Linked DNA regions of Hydrogenispora ethanolica. The protein of the gene in region 2 interacts with the protein of the main gene of each other region in a pairwise test. Links are inferred from orthologs where the notes say so. Each region holds a gene or a part of one and is shown on either strand. Other genes may lie near its edges.

The links.
Region 1: the proteins of EDC14_RS01105 (region 2) and secA interact in binary tests that used the Escherichia coli proteins (3 or more experiments, as listed by UniProt). The link is inferred for Hydrogenispora ethanolica from one-to-one orthologs.

Annotation. Positions count from the first base shown.
Region 1 is NZ_SLUN01000059.1:19,222-24,710, forward strand. Bases 2,246-5,465 are described here. They hold secA (preprotein translocase subunit SecA), read right to left. Parts: upstream 5,089-5,465; coding sequence 2,446-5,088; downstream 2,246-2,445. Outside these bases: EDC14_RS25520 (peptidoglycan D,D-transpeptidase FtsI family protein), read right to left, coding at 1-1,114. UniProt on the Escherichia coli protein: Required for protein export, interacts with the SecYEG preprotein conducting channel.
Region 2 is NZ_SLUN01000001.1:256,305-265,363, forward strand. Bases 3,575-6,560 are described here. They hold EDC14_RS01105 (alkaline phosphatase), read right to left. Parts: upstream 5,952-6,560; coding sequence 4,197-5,951; downstream 3,575-4,196. Other genes in these bases: EDC14_RS01095 (ABC transporter ATP-binding protein), read right to left, coding at 3,575-3,599; EDC14_RS01100 (hypothetical protein), read right to left, coding at 3,643-4,044; EDC14_RS01110 (alpha/beta fold hydrolase), read right to left, coding at 6,319-6,560. Also shown: EDC14_RS01085 (heavy metal translocating P-type ATPase), read left to right, coding at 1-1,594; EDC14_RS01090 (ABC transporter permease), read right to left, coding at 1,673-2,893; more of EDC14_RS01095, read right to left, coding at 2,868-3,574; more of EDC14_RS01110, read right to left, coding at 6,561-7,131; EDC14_RS01115 (DNA-formamidopyrimidine glycosylase family protein), read left to right, coding at 7,333-8,118; EDC14_RS01120 (demethoxyubiquinone hydroxylase family protein), read right to left, coding at 8,353-8,715; EDC14_RS01125 (DNA-formamidopyrimidine glycosylase family protein), read right to left, coding at 9,048-9,059.

The DNA.
Region 1 (5,489 bases), on a different replicon or contig from region 2:
CATCCTTCAAGCCGATATTGCAAGGTTGCGCCAATCCGAGCCGGTCACCATATTGAAGAATGATTTCGGGCCCGAGGCGAAGGGCAATTTCAATAAAGATCGGGTTATAAGAGTAAGCCAAAGCTTCGGTTAATGAAAGCCGGCCAACATCCCCGGTTGGAAAATGCCAGCGGGCCATATCAGGGTAGGAATATGCCGTAAAGACTTCGTTTGGGTTCAATAATCCGCCGTCTATCCCGGCGCAGAGTGTGACTAACTTAAAAATCGAACCGGGGTTATAAGCCGCAATTGCCCGGTTCAGGAACGGGTTATTGGGATCGCTCAAACTTTCTTGAAGATTCGCGAAATTAACCATAGGGCGGCTGGCCATCGCCAATATCTGACCCGAATTGACATCCAGAACGACGATCGCTCCTTTTAATCTTTCGCGATCCATCACCGCTTCCGCAATTCGCTGAATTCGCTCATCTAAAGTTAGAATGACACCCGATTCGCTACTTGATTTTCGGAGGTTGCGGATACCCAGCCCTTGAAAAGGATGATGTTTTCCGTCGACAAACGCGACCAGAGAAGCCGTGCTCCGAGAGGCGGTTAAAAATGAATCATAAAGAGACTCCAGACCGGAAACACCTTTGCCGTCTCGAACGCTTCCCAAGGCATGCCAAGCCAGCTTTGTAGCTTGCGGAGCCGCGGGATTGGCGATAATCTGCCACTCCTGAGACTTGAACCGTTCCAAGGAACGAACCTGGCTCGCCTTTAAAGGCTTTGGATAAACCCAACGACCCGCATGCCGTTGACGCTCTCTTTCGGTCTGAAAATCGGGACCGAAGATCGCCGCCAATCTCTCGGCCATGGCGTCCCTTAACGGATTCTGGATCATGATATACCAAGCGCGATCGGCTCCCCGCAAACTGCGCCCATTGCGGTCATAAAATGCGCCGCGCAAAGGATTAGTCAGTAAATACCGCGAACGTTGCTGGACGGTCAATTGAGAATAATGTCGATGCTCAACGACTTGAATACGGATCAATTGGATCAGTAAAATGAGTGAGGCACAAAAAACCAGTCCGATAATGAACAAAATTCGGCGATAGCTCTGTTCCAGAGGATCCATGGTAGCACCTTTCAGAATTGGGATGTTAACTCAAGCATCGGGGCTATTTTGCGCTCTCCACGGCTATCGCTACAAAAAACCCCGGTTCATAGTGTAACCGGGGTTGGCAATTATATGACATTTTGTATTTTGTTGAGATCGGATCGTAAATAGGCCTCTATGAACGGGTCAAGTTCGCCGTCCATCACCGCCTGGACATTCGCAGTCTCCACTTCGGTCCGGTGATCCTTTACCATGGTATACGGACAAAAGACATAGGAGCGAATCTGATTACCCCAGGCAATCTCGGAATACTCCCCTTTGATCTTGGCCATCTTCGCTTCTTGCTCCTCGCGGTAAAGTTCATAGAGTTTAGCGCGGAGCATCTGCATGGCCCGGTCGCGGTTTTGAAATTGCGAACGCTCATTTTGGCAAGCGACCACAATTCCCGTTGGGATATGCGTGATGCGAATGGCGGACTCTGTCTTATTGACATGCTGACCGCCGGCCCCACTGGAGCGGTAGGTATCGACCTTGAGGTCTTCCGGCCGAATCTCGACTTTGATGGTGTCGTCGATTTCCGGCACGATATCCACGGATGAAAACGAAGTATGACGCCGGCCCGACGCATCAAACGGTGAAATCCGGACCAACCGGTGTACGCCTTTTTCACCTTTCAAATAACCATAGGCATTCTCTCCGGATATATACAATGTCACACTTTTGACCCCTGCTTCATCACCGGGCAAAAGGTCCAAAAATTCCACTTTGTAGCCACGCCGTTCCGCCCACCGCACGTACATCCGGAGCAACATTTCCGCCCAATCCTGCGATTCGGTCCCGCCTGCTCCAGGATGAATTGTCAGATACACATTGAAACGATCGAATTCGCCGCCCAGCATGGTTGAAAGCTCCATTGCGGCGACGGCTTTTTCCAACTCCTCTATGCCGCCCGCGATTTCCGGAAACAAATCCTCTTCATCCTCGGCAACGGCCATCTCCAGAAGGCCCGTTAATTCCGCTTCCTGTCTTTCTTGGGTTTCAATTTTTTCGACATGATTCTTAAGATTGGTCAACTCCTGCAGAATTTTCTGCGCGGCATTCGGATCGTCCCAAAAATCCGGGGCCGAGGAGATCTCGCTTAACTCTGCAATCCGTTCTTGCTTTTGAGCTAAATCAAAGATACCCCCTGAGCTGGTGAATTCTTTCCTTCATATCGGACAGCCTGGCCCGTAGTTCGCTTACTTCGATCATGATTAACCACCCTGTCATAAAAATGTTGTCTTCTTTCCATCGCTTGAAGAAGCTTCGTCGATATTATACTATTACTGCTGAGTGGAATGCAAACCTTATTACCCGTTGGCCTGGCCGCAACATTTTTTATACTTTTTGCCGCTGCCGCACGGGCACGGATCATTCCTGCCAACTTTCTTACCGGTAACTCTTTGATGAACCGCCTGAGCGCCGTCCTCGTCCAGATTGGTGGAGATATTCCTCACTTTCGGGCGCTGGACCAGTCTTTCTTCGGAAACGACTTGGAATTTGGCTAATTCGCGGACGACTTCTTCGTTAATGGTATCGCGCATCTCTTTGAACATCTGATAAGCTTCAATTTTATAAGCAACCAGCGGATCATTCTGGGCATACGCCCGAAGGCCGATCCCTTCTTTCAAGCCATCCATCGCTTCCAGATGATCCATCCATTTCACGTCAATCGTCCGCAGCATCACGAAACGCTCGATCTCCCGTAAATGCTCGGCGCCGATCTCCGTCTCTTTCGCTTGATAGTACTCCATCGCCTTATCCAAAATGGCTTCCCGGAGTTCACTGTGGTTCAAACGATCAATATCGGAAAGTTCAATGGCTTGCGGCGGTAGAAACGTGCCGTAAACCGCCTGCAATAAACCTTCGAGATCCCATTCTTCAGGAATAATTTTTTCATTGGCGTAGACTTCCAGCAAGTGATCGGTCACGTCGCCGAACATACTGATCACTTTCTCATGAACATCCTCGCCGAGCAGCAACATTTTGCGCAACTCGTAGATGATCTCGCGCTGCTTATTCAGCACATCGTCATAATCCAGAACATGTTTCCGGATTTCAAAATTGCGGGCCTCCACCTTCCGCTGGGCAGCTTCGATTCTTTTGGCGATTGCCGAGTGCTCAATGGGCATATCTTCGGACCAGCCCAGTTTCTCCATCCAGCCGGAGATCATCTCGCCCCCGAAAAGACGCATCAGATCGTCTTCCATCGCCACGAAAAACCGGGATGAACCGGGGTCGCCCTGCCGTCCGGAACGGCCGCGCAGCTGGTTGTCGATACGGCGGCTTTCATGCCGCTCGGTACCGATGATATGCAGCCCACCCAGAGTCACCACTTTTTCATGATCTTCCCGGGTTGCCTGTTTTGCTTCGGACAAAGCCAACTGATACTCTTCCGGCGTAGCCTCCTGATATTCGATGCCACGGGAATGAAGTAAGTCTCGGGCCAGGAATTCGGTATTCCCTCCAAGCACAATATCGGTTCCACGGCCCGCCATATTGGTGGCGATGGTTACCGTCCCGGACCGGCCGGCCTGCGCAATAATCTCCGCTTCCTTCTCATGATATTTGGCGTTTAAGACTTGGTGGGGTATGCCGCGCCGTTTGAGCATATTGCTGAGCTCTTCGGATTTTTCAATCGAAATGGTGCCGACCAGAATCGGCCGGCCGGTCTGATGAATTTCGGCAATCTCGTCCACCACGGCGTTAAATTTGGATTTTTCGGTTTTATAAACTACATCCGGATGGTCGGCCCGCACCATGGGCACATTGGTCGGGATGACGATGACCGGCAAATTATAAATCTTCCGGAACTCGGCTTCTTCTGTTTCCGCAGTTCCGGTCATGCCTGCCAGCTTCTTATACATGCGGAAATAATTTTGGAAGGTGATCGTCGCCAAGGTCTGACTCTCGTTTTCGATCTTGACATTCTCCTTGGCCTCGATTGCCTGATGCAAACCCTCGCTGTAACGGCGCCCAAACATCAGGCGTCCGGTAAACTCGTCTACGATAATGACTTCGCCGTCCTTGACCACGTAATCTCGGTCCCGCTTCATCAGTTCCTTGGCGCGCAAAGCCTGGTTCAAGTGATGCACCAGATGGGTATTGGCGTCGTCATAAAGATTTTCAACGTGCAAAATCTGCTCGACTTTGGCGACACCTTCTTCGGTGACCGCCACGGTCCTGGCTTTCTCATCGATGGTATAATCCTCATCACGACGCAGTTTCGGGACAACCTGGGCGAATTTATAGTATAATTCGGTGGACTCCTCCGCTTGACCGGAGATAATCAACGGCGTCCGCGCCTCATCAATTAAAATACTGTCCACTTCATCGACGATAGCGTAATTCAACTCCCGTTGCACCATATCAGCCACGGTAAAAGCCATATTATCGCGAAGGTAATCGAAACCGAACTCATTGTTGGTTCCATAGGTAATGTCGGAATTATAGGCGATGCGCCGCTCATCGGAGTTCAAATGATGCAGGATGACGCCGACTGAAAGCCCTAAAAAACGGTAAACCTTCCCCATCCATTCGCTGTCCCGCTTGGCTAAGTAATCATTCACCGTAACGACGTGAACGCCCTTGCCACTCAAAGCATTTAAATAAACCGGCAAGGTGGCGACCAGCGTCTTTCCTTCACCGGTCTTCATTTCGGCTATCTTTCCTTCATGAAGCACCATACCGCCCATCAGCTGCACATCATAATGGCGTTGACCAAGCACCCGCCGGGCCGCTTCTCGCACCGTCGCAAAAGCCTCCGGAAGCAAATCGTCCAGCGTTTCCCCTTTGGCATACCGTTCCCGATACGCTATGGTTTTCGCCCGCAGCGCATTATCGTCCAACTGGGAAAACTGCGATTCCAGCGCGTTGATCTGCTCAACCTTCCGCTGCAACCTTTTTACCTCGCGCAGATTGGTATCCCATAATTCGGAAAGAAATTTCACCATTGCTCCACCTCATCATCAGACATTGCTTAAAATAACGTAAATCATTGGCAAGAGTGCCCAAAAAATTTTACCGTAATATTATACCATTTTGGAATTGGAAAAACAAATCAACAAAAGCTGGTCGGATCATTCTATATCGGATGATTCTATATCTATCGCACTCCATATTCGGAACAATTTCGCGACATCTTTTCCTCGCTGGATAAGATGAACTTATCTACCATTTATTTTTCTCACTATCGGATGCTTTACGCATCAATTCCATGTTTCTTTGAGAATCGCCGAATCGTTCCCCCTGACAGTTCCCTTCGTAAAAAAATAACCCGGTCTATGAGAGGCCACTGAAAAAGTCCATTAAATAAAAGAGCAGAATAAAAGCCTTGGAAATACTGTTCAACCGC
Region 2 (9,059 bases):
GCTCTTTTACCGGATCGGCGAGTTCTTTCAGGAACTGGCCGTGAAGCGCTCGCGGCGCTCCATCGCCGCCCTGATGGATATCCGGCCCGATTTCGCCAATCTGAAGACCGACGCCGGGATCGAGCGGGTGGCGCCCGAGGCGGTGGCGGTCGGCGCCACCATCGTCATCCGGCCCGGCGAGAAAGTGCCGCTGGACGGCACGGTCATCGACGGCGCCTCCACCCTGGACACCTCGGCCCTGACCGGCGAGGCGGTGCCGCGGGAGGTGGCGGCCGGCGGCGCGGTGCTGTCCGGTTCCATCAATCAAACCGGCCTGTTAACGGTGGAGGTGGCCAAGAGTTTCGGCCAGTCCACGGTGGCCCGGATTCTGGATCTGGTCCAGAACGCCGGCGCCAAGAAGGCGCCGACCGAAAACTTCATCACCAAGTTCGCCCGGTATTACACGCCTGCGGTGGTGCTGGCCGCCGTCATCCTGGCCCTGGTTCCGCCCTTGATCCTGCCGGGGGCCGGTTTTGCGGCCTGGATCAACCGGGCCCTGGTCTTCCTGGTCGTCTCCTGCCCCTGCGCGCTGGTGCTCTCCATCCCGTTGAGCTTTTTCGGCGGGATCGGCGCGGCCTCGCGCAACGGCATCCTGATCAAAGGCGGCAATTACCTGGAGGCGCTGAACCGGGTGGACACGGTGGTCTTTGACAAGACCGGCACGCTGACCCAAGGGGTCTTCCAGGTGGTGCGCCTGGAGCCGAGCGAACCCTTCGGCGAGGCGGAGCTGCTGGAACACGCCGCCTACGCCGAGAGCTTCTCCAGCCACCCGATCGCGCTGTCGATCCGCCAGGCCTACGGCCGGGAGATCGATCCGGAAGCAGTCTCCGACTATCGCGAGATCTCCGGCCACGGCATCCGGGTGCGGCGGGACGGCCGGACCATTCTGGCGGGCAACAGCCGCTTACTGGAAAGAGAAGCCATTTCCTGTCCGGGGGTGGAGGCCCAGGGAACCGTAGTGCACGTGGCGGTAGACGGCCGCTACGCCGGGTGGATCCTGATCGCCGACGCCGTCAAGGAGGACAGTTCCGGAGCGATCGCCGCGCTGAAGGCGGCCGGCGTCCGGAAACTGGCGATGCTGACCGGCGACAGCCGGGCGGTGGCCGAAACGGTCGGCCGGTCGCTGGGGCTGGATGAAGTCCACGCCGAACTGCTGCCCGATCAAAAGGTGGCCCGGCTGGAAGCGCTGGAGCGGCAGAAGTCCGGCAAGGGGACGCTCGTCTTCGTCGGCGACGGCATCAATGACGCGCCGGTGCTGGCCCGGGCCGATGTCGGCGTGGCCATGGGCGGGCTGGGATCGGACGCGGCCATCGAAGCCGCCGACGTGGTGCTGATGACCGACGAGCCTTCCAAGCTGGCCACGGCGATCCGTATCGCCAAACGGACCCGTCATATCGTCGCCCAGAATATCGGGCTGGCCCTGGGGGTCAAAGGATTGGTGCTGATCCTGGGCGTCGGCGGCGTCGCCACCATGTGGGAGGCGGTCTTCGCCGACGTGGGCGTGGCGGTCCTGGCGATCCTCAACGCCATCCGGGTGCAACGGGCGCGGTATTGACGATTCCCGCAAATTTCAGGGCCGTTCCGGATTTAGATCCGGGACGGCCCTGCTTTCATTCCCCCGGGGTAAGGCGGCTTACAGGTTCCGGGCCACATTGAACCGGTAGGCGAGCGCCGCCGGAGCTAGGCTGGCCAAAAGGCCGAAACCGACCACGCCTCCCGCCAGGACCAGTTCCTTCCAGGAACCGCCCAACCCGATCGTGATCGCGGTCTGCTGCTGCAGGATTCCGGCCAGCACCCCGAAGAGGCCGTGTCCCACCAGCAAGCCGCAGACCAGGCCGGCGCCCACCGTCACCACTCCCTCCAGCAGAATAATCCGGAAGATGTCGCCGGCATTGGCGCCGATGGCCCGCAGCACCGCCTGCTCCCGGCTCCGGCTCTGAGCCGAGCCATACAACGTCAGGGCTACCGTCAGCAAGGTCATGGCGATCACCAGAGCCGCGATGAGCTGCAGGACCTGCTCGCCCTGGCCCATCAGGGCGAAGAACTGCACGATGACTTGAGCCGGGAAGACCAGCTGCGCCCGGGGCTCGCTCTGAAACTGCTGATACAGGCGCATGGCATCGGCGTAACCCCGCGGTTTCACCAGGATCGCGGTGACGCCGTGTTCATGGCCGTCGTGTTCCTCCTCTGCCGCTTCGTCCTCCTCCGCCTCGTGATGCTCGTGAATATGCCAGATGCTTTCCATGGAGACCAGAATGGCCTGGTCGTAAGGCCCTCCCACCGGCTTCAGGATTCCCACCACCCGGTAGGGATTATGCCCGTGCGCCTCGCCCTGCTCGTGCACTGACAATCCGTGAACCGAAGCGAACGTCTCGCCCACCTTGATCCTCAGATCCCGGGCGGCTTTCGCGCCGATGACTGCTTCAAACTGCGCCCGGAAGGGTCTTCCTTCCGCCAGCTGCAGCCAGGGCGGGCGGGACGGGGCGACTCGCTGCTCAAAAAGGGCCGGCGCGGTGCCGACGATCCGGTAGCCCCGGTAATTATCGCCGAAACCCATCGGCAGCGCCGCGGCCACTCCGGGCCGCGCCGCCAAATCGTCCACCAGCGCTTCCTCGATGTTGCCGATGGGCGTGTCTTGCAGGAACACCGTATTGAGGACCAGTTGGATCGGGCTGCCCTTGGCGCCGACGATCAGGTCGAAAGGCTCGGTGGCGCGGACCAGCCCCTGATGGATCCCTTCGGCCAGTAGCATCAGGGTCACGGTCAGCGCCACCGCCAGGGCCACGATAGCCACGGTCACCATGCTCTGTAGCGGTTTGGCGCTCAGGTTACGCCACACTATCCGCAGGCGCATCGGCGCTCACCTCCACGGCCCGCGCCAGTTCGATCCGGCGGGGAAAGAGCTCCATGACCGCATGATCGTGGGTGGCCAGGATTAAGATGCTCTGCTGCTCCCGGCAGAGCCACTGCAGGATCTCCAGAACATTCCGGCCGTTCTCCCGGTCCAGGCTGGCGGTGGGCTCGTCGGCCAGGATCAGCCGGGGCCGGTTGGCCAGCGCCCGCGCCACGGCGACCCGCTGCTGTTCGCCGATGCTCAGCTGGGACGGCCGGTTGTGCACCCGATCGGCCAGGCCCACGCCCCGCAGCAGTTCCATGGCGCGCAGCCGCGCCGCCCGCTCCCGTTCAACCCTGGCGAAGACCAGGGCCGCCATGACATTCTCCAAGGCGCTGAGGTTGGGGAGCAGGTTAAAGCTTTGAAAAACATACCCCACGTTGCGGGCCCGCCAGACGTCGCGCTCCTTTTCGCGCAAGGCGTCGACGCGCTGCCCGTCCAGGGAGATGGTCCCGGCGGTCGGCGCCAGGAGCCCGGCCACCAGATGCAGCAAAGTGGTTTTCCCGGAACCGCTCGGGCCGACCAGGGCCGCCTGTTCGCCCCGTTCCAGCCGCAAATTGTCGAGCCGCAGCGCGGTGATGGTCTGACCGTCCGGGCTCGGGTACTGTTTCTGAAGATTGCAGATCTCCAGCATCGGATTCACCTCTCTCGTTCGGTCGCAATCCATTTCCGGAACGCCCGCCGAAGCGGGCGGCCGGATTCATCGTTACTTATTTGGCGCGTTCCAGCGTATCGGCAATGATCCGCACCAGGCTGACGAAACCCGTCTCCCGGTCAATCTGGCTGCCGACCTCCAGCCGCCCCGTCACCTGAATCGGCTGGTCGTAGGGCAAGGCGGTGACCGGCTTGCTCAGCCGCACCACCACGATGTCATTGGGCCAATCGGCGTCGGTGGAGCAAAAGGGGCAGATCGCCATCGGCACTTTGGTCAGCACGAAGAAGGCCAGGGTCGGCTTGAGCGGCGGCGCCATGAAGCCGACCATGCTGACCCGTTTGCCGTTCAAAGACTTTAATTTGGGGGAGAATTGGATGCCCAAAGACGAAGCGCCGCTGTACAGCTCGGCAAAGCCGAGGGGCGCCGCCGCTTCTTTCCCCCAATTGCCGAGCGCCATGGCTTGGACCGGTGAGCCGAAAAGGGACGGTCCCCGCTGGGGTGCCGTCCCTTCCGCCCTCCGGTGCCACGCCGCAGGCAGGATCAGCGAAATGAGTAGCAAAATCCCGATTGCGCGCATGGTTCGATGGCTCATCTTTTTCGTTCCTCCGGTTATTTCACGGCGTCCAAGCCCAGGGCGCGCACCATGCCGAAGAATACCTCGGTGTTGTCCATGATGCCCCGGAAATACTCGGCGCCAGGGCCGTCGGCGGTCAAGGGAACGTCGTCGGCGGTATGGACTTCCTGAGTCTCCGTATCCGGAAGCTTGCTGCTGTTCAAATCGCCATTGGCGTCTTTCTTGGGATTGGCAATGGTTTTGCTGCCGGACTTAATGGCCGGGGCAATCGGTTCCGGATTGAACTTGTAATCCTCGTAGTACTCGGGATGATTGGCGTATTGAATGGCCAGCGTGACAGCGGGAGCCGGATTGTCGGGGAAGCCGTCCTTATTCTTATCCTCGAAGGTGGGGAAGCCGGCTTCGGCGTACGTCCGCACCGCCTGGCGGCCGGTTTTGCCGTCCAGCTCGTGGTAGGTCCCGGTGATGCTGGCGCTGTGGGCGTGGTCGGCCACGACGATGATCAGGGTGTCATTGTTCTTCTTGGCGAATTCCTTGGCGATGCCGATGGCTTTATCCATCTCAATCGTGTCATAAGTGGCCCGTTCCCAGTCCACGGTATGCAGCTGCTTGTCGATGCAGGCGCCTTCCACCATCAGGAAGAACCCGTTTTGATTCTTGCTCAGAACGTTAATGGCCTGCTTGGTCATATCCATCAGGGTCGGCTGGTCCGTGAAGCTGCCCAGCACCGCCGGATTCTTGGTGACTTCGCGGTCGATGTACACGTTCATATTGTCCAGTTGGAAAAGGCCCAACACTTTAGCGGAGTTTTGGATCTGATTCAGCTCGGTTTTGTTCCCGGCAAAGGTATAACCCTGGCTCTTGAACTCCTCCACCAGATTGCGGTCGTCGCTCCGTTTGGAACCGGGGACGCTCTTGGGCAGGAAGTGCTGGGAACCGCCGCCCAGGATCACGTCGGGGCGGTGTTCGGGGTCGAGCATCGAGGCGGCGATGAAATTCTGCTCGGAACGGCGGCGGGTATGGGCGACCATCGCGGCCGGCGTGGCGTCGGTGATGTTGGCGGTGGAGACGATGCCGGTGGCCATGCCGCGCGAACGTTTGGCCAATTCGATGATGTTCTCGACCTTGGGATCATCGAGCGGATCGCCGGTGGAGTTGGGATAGATGCCCATGGCATTGACAGCGCTCTTGCTGCCGGTGGCATAGGCCGAGGCGCTATTGGCGGAGTCGGTGACCAACGAATCCATTCCGGAGGTGGTGACGAGCGCCAGATTGGACATTTTCTCCATTTCCAGCAAGTCGTGGTATTTCCCCTCGGTCAGGCCTTTGGAAAGGATCCGGGCCATTTGCCGGGCTTGCAGGCTCATGCCGTCCCCGACGAAGAGAATGACGTTCTTGGCCAGTTTCTGCGCTTTGTCAGCGACCACGGTATAATTGACTTCGCGCGACGCGGCGCCTTGCTCCGTCAACACGTTGACGATGACATTGACCGGGCCCGGTTTGGCGAAAGAAACCTGGTCGATGCGGTAGCTGCTGACCCCGGCGGCCAATTTGACGACCGGAGCCTTGCCGAAGAATTTTTCGGCCGGATTATAATTGATCAGCACTTCAACGGATTTGATGGTGCCCAGGTCTTTTAATTCGACTTCAAAATCGATTTTTTGGCCGGCCAGGAACTTGGCGCGGTCGATGGGCAGTACGTCGATGGAATGATAGGGGAAGTTGGGCAGTTGGGCGGCAAACGCGGCGCCGCCGCTCAGCAACATGGTCAGCATCAGGGTCAGGACCATTGCTGTCAGCGCGATACGGGTTTTCAGACTGTTGCTCAACAAATAAAGCACCTCCTACGGTTTTTGATATCGTCGGATCTAATGTTACAAATCCAAGTTAAAGGGAGGATTAAATGAGTTTTAACCGCAGGCTAAATGGAGGCTAATCCGCAGTAATGACGCGCTTCTTGAGAGGCAGTATCAATAATGGGATCCGGGGAGAGATTTCTTGAAAAGCCATGTGCTCTTTACACTTTAAAATCACCCGCTCAATGGATTAAAAACCGGCTTTACCCCTTTGCTGCGTTTTTGTGACAAACCCCGACCTTTGGGACGGGGTTTGTCACAGTTTTAAGGGATGATGAGGTCGACCGGGTTCCATTTCATTTCATCGCATTCGGGCGAGCCATTCCCGGACCATCAGCTCAAAGACCTCCGCCTGCTCGATCTGCAGGTTATGGCCGGCCTTGTCCAAAACGGCGAAGCTCGCCCGGGGAAAGTTCTCCAGGATCCGCCACGCGTCCCGGTAACCCACCCAAGGGTCCTGCCGTCCGGCCAGGATCAGGGCGGGCTTGTCAAACGGCTGCGCCAGCCGGTCAACGTCGCAGGAGAAGGGAAAGCCGTCCCGTTGCAACCGGGTCAAAAAAGCCTCGTCGGCGGCACGGATCCCCGGAACGACCTCGGCGCGGAACCGCTCCAGGGTCACTTCGCTCTGAACCACCGCCAGCTCCGCGAATTCGGCCCGCTCCGCTTCGCCCAGTCCCGCCATGAGCTGAGGGTCGCTCTCCAGGACGCGAAATTTCGGAAGATCGCGCCGCGCTCTCTCGGCAATGATGCAAGGACAGATGAGCAGCAGGCCCGCGATCCGTTCCGGCAGCCGTTGGACCAGGCCGCGGGCCAGGTAACCGCCGTACGACTCCCCGGCCACGGCGAACTCCCGGCCGGGAAGGACCGCCTGGATAAAGTCCAGGACCACCTGGAGCAGTTGATCGGAGTTCCGGAGCCAGTCGGCGGACGAAGTCCGGCCCATCCCCGGCAGATCGAGATAAATCCGCTCCCAGCCGGCTTCCTTCCCGAAAACCGGCTCCATGCAGCCTTTCATGATATGGTGGTCGACCCCGTAGCCGTGCAGCATCAGCAACGGCCGTCCCGCGCCGGCCGTTTCATAATAAACCCGCAACTTCTCAAGCTCACAGAACATCTCCGCAACTCCTTTACAATGGGCATGATTCCCACGCTTTTCGGACAATGCCATTATACCAAACATACGTTCTGTTGTAAACCATTCCCAACTCTCGAAACTTTTCGCCCGCGCCGGCAGGAAAAAGGCTGGAAACGGTGGAATAATACCTGCGATCCCATAGCAAAATCGCGTTATCGCGCAGCGGAGGAGGCCCTGGTCATGCCGGAACTGCCGGATCTGGAAGTTTTCAAGGGGAATCTCAAAAAACATTTGGTAGGGGAGACCTTGCTGGCCATCGAGCCCGTCCATCCCCGGAACGTCATCCCCGCCGCCGGGCCGGTGCTGGAACAGTTCGTCGGCAAAGCGCTGGCCGATATCGAGCGGGACGGCAAGGAGCTGCTCTTCCTCTTTCCGGAGGGCAAGTTCTTCGCGGTCCATCTGATGCTGAACGGCGGCCTGCAGTTGTGCGCCGAGCCGGCGCAAGCGGCGGCCGTGAAATACCGGATCGCTTCGTTCCGGTTCCAGGAGCTGATCCTGGTGGTCAGCGATCCGGGCGGGCTCTGCAAGGTCCGTTTCCTGCCCCAGCTGACCAAGGTGCCGGACGCCTTCAGCCCGGCCTTCAGCCAGGAGTACCTGGCGGATCGTTTGGCCCGCAATCCGCTCATGAATATCAAGGCTTTTCTGATCGATCAAAAGATGGTCAAGGGGATCGGCAACGCCTATGCCGACGAGATCCTCTGGGAGAGCCGGATCTCGCCGCTTTCGCTCTGCGGCAAACTGCCGCCCGAGGCCGTCGCCCGCCTGCACGCGGCCGTCGCCGGCGTCCTCCGGGAGGCCATCGCCAGCATCCGGCGGGAGGCGCCGGAGATCATCAGCGGCGAGATCCGCAGCTTCCTCAAGGTGCACCAGCCGCGGCGGAAGGAGTCGCCGACCGGGCACGCCATCCGGGTGCAAAAAGTGGCCTCCAAAACCACTTATTTCACGGACGAGCAGATCCTCTATTAACCCCGGTTCGGGCGACCCCGGCCGTATCCGAAAAGGAAAACCCCGCCGCCGGCGGGGCAGAAAAAAGCCAAGCCGCTTCGGCGTTTTGAACGGGAGCCGCTTGGCTTTGATTTGTTTGGAAAGAAGTTGGTGATCCGCAGCCAATGGGGTTGGGCGGTGGGCCGCCTAGAAGCCACGGGCAGGCGGTGACCGGGTCCCGGCCGATGGTCCGGTCGATATTGCGGAATTCGGCGCTCACCGGGACCGCCCGGTCTGCGGCGCACGGGCGGCCGCTTCCTCGCCGCCGGAGGGGACAGCCGCGCCGATGGCCTCCAGCATCTCCCGCACCTCGGCTTCGCCTTCGGCGAAGTGAGCGGCTTCGGCGGGATCCAGAATCTTCAAGAGCGTCATCAACTCCCCGACATGCGCCTTCTCTTCGTCGCGGATATCGGCGATGACCTTTTTGGCAATGGGGTCGTCGGTGGCCTGGACATGGGCGTCATACATAAAGATCGCCTCCAGCTCGCCGGCGATGTCCAGCCGGACCGCCTGGATCAACTCTTCCTTGGAGAGCTTCTTGTTCACATTTCCCTGAAACGGGTTGGCAAATGACGGCATGTTTTCTCCCTTCCTTTCTGCCCCTGTCGGCGGAAACTTTTTGGTATGTACTTATGGTATGACCTTAATGGTTCATTATACCCCGACGGTTCAAAAAAATAAGCCGGAGGTCCGCCGCCGCAGGATTCCGTCAAAGTCAAAATAAAACGAAAACGAGTCTTAAGGTTTATTACTCCCGCAGAGGCGCAAAGGCGCGGAGTTTAGTCGCATAAAATCGACAACCCTCGTTTCGTTTTTTCTCAGCGTCGCTGCGGGAGAATGAATGGGACGGGACTTTGACATACCCCTGCCCGCCGCCGGGCCGCCTCCGGCTTGGGTCGCTCAATTGCAACCTAAACCGCCTG